2 regions of the Crassaminicella indica genome follow, and region 2 is predicted to be linked to the other one. Evidence: a T-box and tRNA genes for the amino acid it is inferred to sense, from the RefSeq annotation. Region 2 holds a T-box; the other holds one or more tRNA genes.
The links. A T-box is a leader RNA that pairs with one kind of tRNA and senses whether it is charged. The one in region 2 lies ahead of thrS (threonine--tRNA ligase), so its partner is inferred to be a tRNA-Thr.
Positions count from the first base shown of each region.

Region 1: it encodes a tRNA-Thr, which carries the amino acid that the T-box ahead of thrS (threonine--tRNA ligase) is inferred to sense. The anticodon was not compared.

Region 1 covers NZ_CP078093.1:1,338,612-1,344,408, forward strand. The annotation lists gene thyX (FAD-dependent thymidylate synthase) at 1-533, shown strand, start outside; gene rlmB (23S rRNA (guanosine(2251)-2'-O)-methyltransferase RlmB) at 576-1,319, shown strand; gene KVH43_RS06300 (NYN domain-containing protein) at 1,327-1,842, shown strand; gene sigH (RNA polymerase sporulation sigma factor SigH) at 1,963-2,616, shown strand; tRNA gene KVH43_RS06310 (tRNA-Thr) at 2,691-2,767, shown strand; gene tuf (elongation factor Tu) at 2,857-4,050, shown strand; gene rpmG (50S ribosomal protein L33) at 4,360-4,509, shown strand; gene secE (preprotein translocase subunit SecE) at 4,562-4,780, shown strand; gene nusG (transcription termination/antitermination protein NusG) at 4,793-5,311, shown strand; gene rplK (50S ribosomal protein L11) at 5,395-5,797, shown strand, end outside.
Region 2 covers NZ_CP078093.1:132,062-137,858, reverse strand. The annotation lists gene KVH43_RS00840 (DUF6873 family GME fold protein) at 1-350, shown strand, start outside; gene ytxC (putative sporulation protein YtxC) at 433-1,344, shown strand; gene KVH43_RS00830 (DUF445 domain-containing protein) at 1,507-2,100, shown strand; T-box leader at 2,434-2,650, shown strand; gene thrS (threonine--tRNA ligase) at 2,718-4,622, shown strand; gene ftsH (ATP-dependent zinc metalloprotease FtsH) at 4,651-5,797, opposite strand, start outside.

The DNA.
Region 1 (5,797 bases), 1.2 Mb from region 2:
GAATAGCTAGTTATTCACAACAATCTCAAAGATATGTAAAGCTTGATCAGTTTGAATATATTATTCCACCTAGTATCGAAGCTATTCCTGAAGCAAGGGAAAAGTTTATACAAGCTATGGAAGATGATCAAAAAAAATATAATGAGTTAGTAGAGATTTTACAAAAGAAGCATTATGATAGATTGCTTGAGGAAGGAAAAAGTGAAAGCTTTGCAAGAAGAATGTCTGAAAAAATGGCGATTGAAGATAGCAGATATGTGTTTCCTAATGCATGTGAGACAAAAATTGTATTTACTATGAATGCAAGAACATTGTTGAATTTTTTTCATCATAGGTGTTGTCAAAGAGCTCAGTGGGAGATTAGAGAAATGGCTACAAAAATGTTAAAGCTAGTAAAGGAAGTGGCTCCTGCTATATTCAAAAATGCAGGACCAAGCTGTATTTCTGGTTCATGTCCAGAAGGAAATATGACTTGTGGAAAAATCGATGAAGTAAGAAAAGCTTTTTTACAACCGATTACCCATAAAATATAAATAAATGGGAAATATAAAGAAAAATGATAAAGAGGTGCAAATATGAATTCGGATAAGATTGAAGGAAGAAATCCAGTAATAGAAGCTCTAAGAGCAGATAGAGCAATAGATAAGATTATGATTGCAAATGGAGCGGAAGGTTCCGTCAAAAAGATTATCGGTATGGCAAAAGATAAAAACATACCTATTCAATACGTAAAAAAGCAAAAGCTTAATGAGATTTCTGTATCTCATGCTCATCAGGGTGTGATTGCTTTTGTAGCAGCTCATACATATGTAGAAGTTGAGGATATATTGAAAAAAGCTGAAGAAAAAAATGAAGATCCATTTATTATTATATTAGATGAAATTACAGATCCTCATAATTTAGGGTCTATTATGAGAACTGCTGATGCTTGTGGGGCTCATGGTGTGATTATTCCCAAAAGAAGGTCTGTAGGGCTTACGGGGATAGTTGCGAAGACTTCTGCTGGTGCTATAGAGTATGTTCCTGTTGCGAAGGTATCTAACATTGTGAGAACTATAGATTTTCTAAAATCACAAGGACTATGGGTAGTTGGAGCAGATATGACAGGAGAGAAGAAGCATTATGAAGAAAATCTAAAAGGAAAAATTGCATTAGTAATTGGAAGTGAAGGTAAAGGGATAGGAAGATTGGTAAAAGAAAAATGTGATTTTTTAGTAAATATTCCTATGAAAGGGGAAGTCAGCTCTTTGAATGCATCGGTAGCAGCAGCTGTTCTTATGTATGAAGTGGTTCGTCAAAGAGAGGAAAGAATAGGGTGATTGGATTTTGAATCAATTTTTATTGGTAGATGGATATAATGTAATAAATGCTTGGCCTCATTTAAAGGAAGTAGGAAAGGTGAATTTAGAGGAAGCAAGAGATGCGCTTGTTCAAGAGTTGGTGGATTATAAGCATTATACAGGATATTCTGTTATTGTTGTATTTGATGCTCATTATGTAAAGGGAAGTGATGTAAAACGCTTTTTTACAAAGGGAGTAGAGGTAGTATTTACAAAAGAACATCAGACAGCGGATTCTTATATAGAAAAAAAGGTAGAAGAACTTATGAAAGACAGAAAAAATTCTGTGATGGTTGCTACATCAGATTGGGCAGAGCAGCAGGTTGTATTGGGTAGCGGTGCTATAAGAATTTCTGCAAGGGAATTAAAAATTGAATTAGATAAAATAATAAAAAAAATCCATAAAAAAGCAGCAGCTTCTAAACAAATACGTTCCACTATTGAAGATCGAATAGGCAAGGATATTGTCGAAAAGCTTGAAAAATGGCGCAGAAATCAATGATTTTCTTGACTAGACGATAAAAGTTAAGTTATAATAAATATACGATTTTGTGCTTTTGTAAGTAGGGGTAGGTTATACATAAAAATTGGGTAGCACAAAACAAAAAAAGTGCTGGAGGAGATGTTGGTGGCAATCGGTAATGAACGAGAGGAAGTTGCTGAAAAAACTGAATTAAGAGTTGATGAAGATGTTGTTGAGGATGCTAGACAAGGTAATTCTAAAGCACAGGAATATCTTATTAAAAAATATAAAAATTTTGTTAGAGCAAAAGCAAGATCTTATTTTTTGATTGGAGCAGATCGGGAAGATATTATTCAAGAGGGGATGATAGGTCTTTTTAAGGCTATTCGTGATTTTAAACCGGACAAGCGATCCTCCTTTAGAGCTTTTGCTGAAATATGTATTACAAGACAGATTATTACAGCGATTAAAACAGCTACAAGACAAAAGCATATTCCTCTAAATTCATATGTTTCTTTGAACAAGCCAATATATGATGAAGAATCAGATAGAACATTACTAGATGTTATATCTGGAGCGAAGATTTCTGATCCTGAAGAATTAATTATATCAAGGGAAGAACTTGCACATATTGAATCGAAGATAGGAGAAATATTGAGTGATTTGGAATGGACTGTACTTATGTCGTATCTTCAGGGGAAATCTTATCAGGAAATGGCTGCTGAACTGGACAGACACGTAAAATCTATTGACAATGCACTTCAACGTGTAAAAAGAAAGCTAGAAAGGTATTTAGAGGTAAGGGGAAGTTAAGTGTTGTAAAAAAATATCAAAGCAAAAACCATTGACTTTAAATTTGATTCGTAGTAAAATAAGTGATGGTGAGTGCCCATGTGGCTCAGGTGGTTAGAGCGTCGCCTTGGTAAGGCGGAGGTCGGCGGTTCGAATCCGCTCGTGGGCTCCATGTTAGGTTTTAATACATAGATACACCCGGATGAGTTTACTTGAAAAATCATCATTATAGAAATCATATATAAAAAGGAGGAGAAACAAATGGCAAAAGCTAAATTTGAGAGAAATAAGCCACATGTTAACATTGGAACAATCGGTCACGTTGACCACGGTAAAACAACATTAACAGCAGCGATTACAATGACATTAAACAAAAGATTTGGAACTGGAGAAGCAGTAGCATTCGAAAATATCGATAAAGCTCCAGAAGAAAGAGAAAGAGGAATCACAATTTCAACAGCACACGTTGAGTATGAAACACCAAACAGACACTACGCACACGTTGACTGTCCAGGACATGCTGACTACGTTAAAAACATGATTACAGGAGCAGCACAAATGGACGGAGCGATCCTAGTAGTTGCAGCAACAGATGGTCCAATGCCTCAAACAAGAGAGCATATCTTACTATCAAGACAAGTAGGTGTACCATACATCGTAGTATTCTTAAACAAATGTGATATGGTAGACGATGAAGAATTATTAGACTTAGTAGAAATGGAAGTAAGAGAATTATTAAACGAATATGAATTCCCAGGAGATGATACACCAATCGTTAGAGGATCAGCATTAGAAGCATTAAACGATCCAGATGGACCATGGGGAGATAAAATCGTAGAATTATTTGAAGCAATCGATGAGTACATTCCTGAGCCACAAAGAGATACAGACAAGCCATTCATCATGCCAGTAGAGGACGTATTCTCAATCACAGGAAGAGGAACAGTAGCAACAGGAAGAGTAGAAAGAGGAATCCTAAAAGTACAAGATGAAGTAGAAATCGTAGGATTATCAGAAGAGCCAAGAAAAGTAGTAGTAACAGGAGTAGAAATGTTTAGAAAGCTACTAGATCAAGCACAAGCAGGAGATAACATCGGAGCACTTCTAAGAGGTGTGCAAAGAGATGAAATCGAAAGAGGACAAGTATTAGCAAAGCCAGGAACAATCAATCCACATACAAAATTCAAAGCTGAAGTTTACGTATTAAAGAAAGAAGAAGGTGGAAGACATACACCATTCTTTAAAGGATACAGACCACAGTTCTACTTCAGAACAACAGATATCACAGGATCAATCGAGTTACCAGAAGGCGTAGAAATGTGTATGCCAGGAGATAACGTAACAATGGAAATTGAGCTAATCAGCCCAATCGCTATTGAAGAAGGATTAAGATTTGCTATCCGTGAGGGTGGTAGAACAGTTGGAGCAGGTGTTGTTGCTCAAATTATTGAATAATTAAAGGTTGGTAAAAAGGACTAGGTTTGAAACCCAAGCCTAGTCCTTTTGAATAAAATTGCAATAAAAATCAACATTATGGCTATACTAAAAAATAACAAATAAATACAGAGAAAAAAGCACTAAAGCACAAGTGTTTTTTTCTGTGTGCTTATAAAGGCAATTTATTGCATTAAGCAATCAGCAAAAACTATGTTGACACAGATGAAAAATTGTGATAGCTTTATTAAGTAATGGTATTATAATGAGATATTTGTGTCGAATTGCAAGATAGTTCATATAAGGGTTAGTATCCTAGGAGGTGTAAGCATGAGAGTAAAAGTAACTTTAGCATGTACAGAATGCAAACAAAGAAATTATCATACTATGAAGAATAAAAAGAACAATCCAGACAGATTAGAAATGAAAAAATACTGCAAATTCTGTAAAACTCACACAACTCACAAAGAAACAAAATAATCCTTTATAGTATTTATGTTTTGTACAATTAACATATAAGGATGTGAATAGTATGGCAGTACAAACAAATACAAATAAATTAGGCAAATCACAAAATGTAGGTAAATACTTCAAAAATGTTAAAGCAGAACTTAAAAAAGTAATTTGGCCAAATAAAAAAGACTTAATTTCGTATACTACAGTAGTAGTAGTAACTTGTGCGATTACAGCAGCTGGAATTTGGCTAGTAGATACAGCTTTAGGGAAAGCTCTTCAGCAAATTATTAAATAGTGAGGGAGAAATATGTCTGAAAAGCCAAAATGGTATGTAGTTCACACCTATTCTGGACATGAAAACAAAGTAAAGGCAAATATTGAAAAGCTTGTTGAGAATAGAGGTATGGAAGATATTATTAGTGAAATTGTTGTACCTACAGAAGAGAAAATAGAAGTTAAAAATGGGAAGAAAAAATCAAAACAGAAGAAAATTTTCCCTGGCTATGTGCTTATTAAGATGATTATGAATGATGAGTCTTGGTATGTAGTAAGGAATACAAGAGGTGTTACAGGTTTCGTAGGTCCAGGGTCTAAGCCGATTCCTTTGAGTGATGAAGAAGTGAAGAAAATGGGAATTGAAGAACCAGTTGCAGAAATCGATGTTGTTGTAGGAGATACAGTAAAAGTTATATCCGGTCCATTTGAAAGTTTTATTGGCGTTGTCAAAGGAATCAACCTAGAAAGACAGATATTGAAGGTGCTTATTTCAATGTTTGGAAGAGAAACACCTGTAGAACTTGATTTTGCACAAGTAGAAAAATTATAATTTGCTTTAAAAAAGCTTATATGCTTTTTAACATAAAAATCTTATATGCAGATTAGCTGTATGAAAAATGAGGAGGTGTACTAATGGCAAAAAAAGTTACAGGAATGATTAAACTACAAATCCCTGCAGGAAAAGCTACTCCAGCACCACCAGTAGGACCAGCACTTGGACAACATGGTGTGAATATTATGCAATTTTGTAAGGAGTTTAATGCAAAAACTGCAGATCAAGCTGGTTTGGTTATACCAGTAGTTATTACAGTTTATCAAGATAGATCATTTACATTTATCACTAAAACACCACCAGCAGCTGTACTATTAAAAAAGGCAGCAGGTCTTGAGAGTGCTTCTGGTGAGCCAAATAGAAACAAGGTTGCAACAATATCAATAGACAAAGTAAAAGAAATTGCTGAATTAAAAATGCCTGATTTAAATGCTGGTAGCTTAGAAGCTGCTATGAGTATGATCAAAGGTACTGCTAGAAGTA
Region 2 (5,797 bases):
TTCATGTAAAACAAGGATATTCAAAATGTTCAATCTGTATTGTGAATGAAAGAGCCATTATTACGTCGGACAGAGGAATTGCAAAAACTATCGAAAAATATGGAATAGATACTTTGGTAATATCTCCTGGATATATAGATCTTACTGGACTTGATTATGGGTTTATTGGAGGTGCTTCAGGACTTATTGCTAAAAATAAAATAGCATTTTCAGGGTTTTTATCACACCATCCTGATTATGATAGAATTTTAGAATTTTTAGCGAATTATAGTGTGGAACCAGTCTTTTTAGAAAATGATAAGCTCAAGGATATTGGCTCGATTATACCTATTTTAGAAATGGCATATTAAGAAATAAATGTAATCTGGTATTTTGAATATCACTTCTTATTACACATATACTACTAGTACAGTAGAAGAAGGAGTGAAAAAAATGACTTTGTTGACATTGATACTTAATGCAGGTTGGGAGGATATTTGCAATCGATTGAATCGTGAAACTGATTTTTTTTTAAAAGATGGAATTGTAATAGATAGAAATATTGAAAAGGTCGGAAAAGAAATATATATCACCTATTCTGTAAAAGAATTGAATACAAAGAAATATACAGCAGATGATTTTAAATATATCTTTAAATACTATATGGCAAATATTTTTTCAGAGATAATTATTAATAATATTGAGGAAAGATTAGCTTATAAGATTTTATCTAGCCAGTATTTTTATTTTGGATTACAGGAAAGGAAGGCTATACTCAAACATTTTAATAATATACAAAAAGATGAAATGTATCAATATGAAGAGGGCGTGCTCTGTACGATAAGTAAAAAGGCAAAAATAGTGCAGCAAATGATGAATTATTTTATGGAAAACGATGCAATCCATATGGAAGGCTTTATTCGGTTTAGATTAAGAAGCTATACAGAGGAATTGGAAAACAATATAGATAGAGCAGTGGAAGATTTTATCATGGAAAAGGAATATAATGAATTTATAAGACTATTAAGATATTTTGTAGATATTCAAGAAGCTAAAATAGATACTGTACATGTACTTATGTCCGAAAATGGAAATTATCATCTTTATGATAGTAAAAATAGAATGATCAATAATGAATATCTTGAAGATTTAGCACTGGAGATGGCAGATAAAGATATAAGCTGTGATGATTTATTGATTAGCTCATTAATTACATTAGCACCTAAAAAAGTTGGTATTCATTTTTCTGCAAATGGACCTAGAAAGGAAATTGTAGAAACTATCCAAAAGGTTTTTTCAGATAGAGTATATATTTGTAGTGGTTGTAATTTATGTGGGTCTGTAAAAAATATTAAACAAGAGTAGACATAGGGCTACTCTTGTTTAATGTGAGAGTTATGCTATTGTATTGCAATAATAACTATGCTATACTGAATACGAAAAAAGGTCATATTATAACAATAAATTTATAAATATAGTAATTTTTTACAAAAGATAATGTAGTAGAGGTGAAACATATTGTTTTGGATGAAATTATTTGTTCTAGCGGTAGTTGGTGCAATTATTGGATGGATTACAAATGTGTTAGCGATCAAATTTATTTTTAGACCTTTAAAGCCTATCAATATTCCTGTACTTAATATGAAAATACAGGGACTTATACCAAAAAGAAAAGCAGAGCTTGCTAAAAGTGTAGGAGAAATAGTAGAAACAGAGCTTATATCTATGGAAGAGATTATTGATAAGTTTATTGAAGATGAAAATAAAAGTGAGATTATTTTTAATATTAAAAGAAAAATAAAAAAAATTATAGATGAGAAGCTTCCAGGGTTTATTCCAAGTGCTTTTAAGGGAATGATTGAAAGTTATATTGATGAGATGATAGATAAAGAAGCAGATAAAGCGATTACTGAATTGACAGAAAAGCTCATTCATAAGGCTACAGAAAAAGTAAAAATTTCTAAAATTATTGAAGAGAAAATCAATGATTTTGAATTAGAAAAATTAGAAGAAATCGTACTTTGCATTGCAAAAAAAGAATTAAAGCACATAGAAATTTTAGGAGCTATCATTGGATGTGTAATAGGCTTTATTCAAGGAATTATCATATTTATGTTTTAAATTGCATGATTATAGGCAAACAACTTCAAAATGAAATATAAAGAATAGTTCATTCCAGATAACTTTTGAAAAAACAAAACTTCATTCCATGAAAAAATACTAAACCTTCAAAACTCACTTCGTTCAAACAATGAAGGTTCTTAACGTATTTTTTATGAAATTTCAGTAAGTTTTTTTACAAAAGTTATCGAAGTCATTCACTTATTTTTATATATTTCTTTTTTATGTTGAAGTTGTTCACTTATAATGTATAAAAAAGGAAAATTTGAACAAACTTATTGACAAATAGTAAAAATATTTTTATAATGAAACAAAGTTAGAAAAGATAAAAAATAGAAAGCGATGATAAGGAAGAGTACTATAGACCCAATCAAAAGAGATAGGATGTCCTAGGCTGTGAGCATCCTTTGATATGACTATAGGAAAACTACCTTTAAGCTGTGCCTGAGTAGCCAAAAGGTAAAAGGGATATCGGTGTGGCAGCCTTAATGCCTGAAAGTGGATGAAATCAATCTGGGTGGAACCGCGGGAGATTCCTCTCGTCCCAAAGAATTACTTTGGGATGAGAGGTTTTTATATTTGTAAGAAGATTAAAGGAGGTAATACAATTGGAACAAATAAAAATAACTTTAAAAGATGGTTCAGAAAAAGTATGTAAAAAAGGAATAACAGTTATTGAAATTGCAAAAGAAATTAGTGGAAGACTTGCGAAAGAAGCAGTAGCAGGAGAGGTAGATGGTAAAACTGTAGATTTAACATATTCTATTATGAAAGATAGTCAAGTAAATATTTTAAAATTTGATGATGAAAAAGGAAAAGAGGTTTTTAGACATACAAGCTCTCATATTTTAGCACAGGCAGTAAAAAGATTATTTCCTAATACAAAGCTTGCAATAGGACCTGCTATTGAAAATGGGTTTTATTATGATTTCGATTCAGACCATAGATTTACAGAAAGCGATCTAGAAAAAATAGAAAAGGAAATGAAAAAAATAGTTAGTGAAAATTTAGAATTAGAAAGATTTGAATTACCTCGTGATGAAGCTATAAAATACATGAAAGAAAGAGAAGAAAATTATAAAGTAGAATTGATTGAAGATTTACCAGAGGATGCAGTAATTTCTTTTTATAAGCAAGGAGACTTTGTAGACCTTTGTGCAGGACCTCATCTAATTAGTACAAAACCAGTAAAAGCAATAAAATTATTAAGTGTTGCTGGTGCGTATTGGCGTGGAGATGAAAAAAGAGAAATGCTTCAAAGAATTTATGGGACATCTTTCCCAAAACAAAAATTATTAGAAGAATATATTCATAGATTGGAAGAAGCAAAGAAAAGAGATCATAGAAAAATAGGAAAAGAATTAAAATTGTTTACAATTCTTGAAGAAGGACCAGGTTTTCCATTTTTCTTACCAAAGGGAACACAGCTTAAAAATACTTTGATGGAATATTGGAGAGAAGTTCATAGAAAATGGGGATATGTTGAAGTAGAAACACCAATTATATTAAATAGAAAGTTGTGGGAGACTTCTGGACATTGGTACCATTATAAGGAAAATATGTATACAGTAAAAATTGATGAAGAAGATTATGCAATAAAGCCTATGAATTGTCCAGGAGGAATGCTTGTATATAAAACAGATATGCACTCTTATAGAGATTTTCCTATTAGAATGGGTGAAGTAGGAAGAGTTCATAGACATGAATTATCTGGTGCACTTCATGGTTTAATGAGGGTTAGAGCTTTTACACAAGATGATGCGCATATTTTTATGCTTCCAGAACAGATTAAAGATGAAATCAAAGGAGTAGCAAAATTAATAGATGAAGTTTACACTAGATTTGGATTTAAATATAAAGTAGAGTTATCTACAAGACCAGAAGATTCAATGGGTTCTGATGAAGAATGGGAAATGGCAGAATCTGCATTAAAGGCTGCATTAGAAGAATTAGGATTAGAATATAAGTTAAATGAAGGAGATGGTGCATTTTATGGACCAAAGATAGATTTTCACCTAGAGGATTGCATTGGTAGAACATGGCAGTGCGGTACTATTCAGCTTGATTTCCAATTGCCGCAAAGATTTGATTTAACTTATATTGGGAAAGATGGAGAAAAACATAGACCTGTAGTGATTCATAGAGTTGCTTTTGGTAGCATTGAAAGATTTATAGGGATATTAATAGAGCATTTTGCTGGAAAATTTCCAACATGGTTAGCACCAGTACAAGTAAAGGTACTTCCTATTGCTGATAAATTTATGGATTATGCACAAAAGATTGTAGAGATGATGAAGGAAAAGGGTATACGTGTTGAAATAGATGATAGAAATGAGAAAATTGGATATAAAATTCGCGAAGCTCAATTAGAAAAAGTTCCATATATGATTATTATTGGAGAAAAAGAACAAACATCAAATACTATATCTGTTCGTTCAAGAGATGAAGGAGAACTTGGTAGTCAAGAAATTCAAAGCTTTATTAAAAGAGTTGAAGATGAAATTAAAAACAGAAAATTATAATAAAAGAGAGTCATATGACTCTCTTTTATTATATGGATAGGCTGTATTTTTGTTCATTAAGCTTTAAAATATTTTCTAATTCTTGTCCAGTAAGTGTTTCTTTTTTGTATAGTTCAGTAGCTATTGCTGATAATAAATGGCTATGCTTTTCTAATGTTTGAAATGCATCTTCATAGCATTCATCTATGATCTTTTTTATTTCTTTATCAATTAAAGGGTAACAATTTCTTATTAGAGTTGGTTCGAATACACGATTTTTTAAATTACTCATCCCATATTCACAAACCATTTGATAGGCAATTGTATTTGCTTTTTTTAAATCATCCTTTGCACCTGTTGAAACTTCTCCAAAAATAAGTTGTTCTGCACATCTGCCTCCTAGTAAAACTTTTATTTTATTTTTAAGCTCATTGGTTGTAGTTAAGTATCGATCTTCTTCAGGAGCATACATAACATATCCTAAAGCTTCACCACGAGGGACAATAGATACCTTTGAGACCAAATCGCAGTTTAGTATTTTTCCCATTAAAGCATGACCGGCTTCATGGAAGGATACTTTTCGCTTTTCTTTATCTAGGATAACAGCATTTTTTCTTTGAAGTCCTGCAATAACCTTTTCAATGGCTTCGTTGAATTCGTCTATACCAATGGCTGATTTGTTGTTTCTTACAGCGAGTATTGCAGCTTCATTGGCGATATTAGAAAGATGGGCACCTGACAGTCCATGGGTTCTTTGGGCTAATTCCTTTATGTTTACACTTGGGTCAATAGGTTTATTTTTTGTATGCACCATAAGGATTTCTTCTCTTGCACGAAGGTCAGGATTTCCTATAAATATGTGTCTATCAAACCTACCAGGTCTTAAAAGAGCTTCGTCTAAAAGATCCAATCGGTTGGTTGCACCAATCACAATAATGGTCTGTTCTGAATGAAAACCATCCATTTCTATTAGAAGTTGGTTTAAGGTTTGATCCTTTTCATTGTTGCTTTCTGAGGTTCTCTTAGCACCAATTGCATCTATTTCGTCAATAAATATTATACTTGGAGAAGTTTTTTTTGCTTTTTCAAAAAGAGACCTTACTCTTTTAGCTCCTACACCAACATATTTTTCAACGAATTCAGAACCACTAGCAGGAAAGAAGCTAGAATCTGTTTCTCCTGCAAGAGCTTGTGCC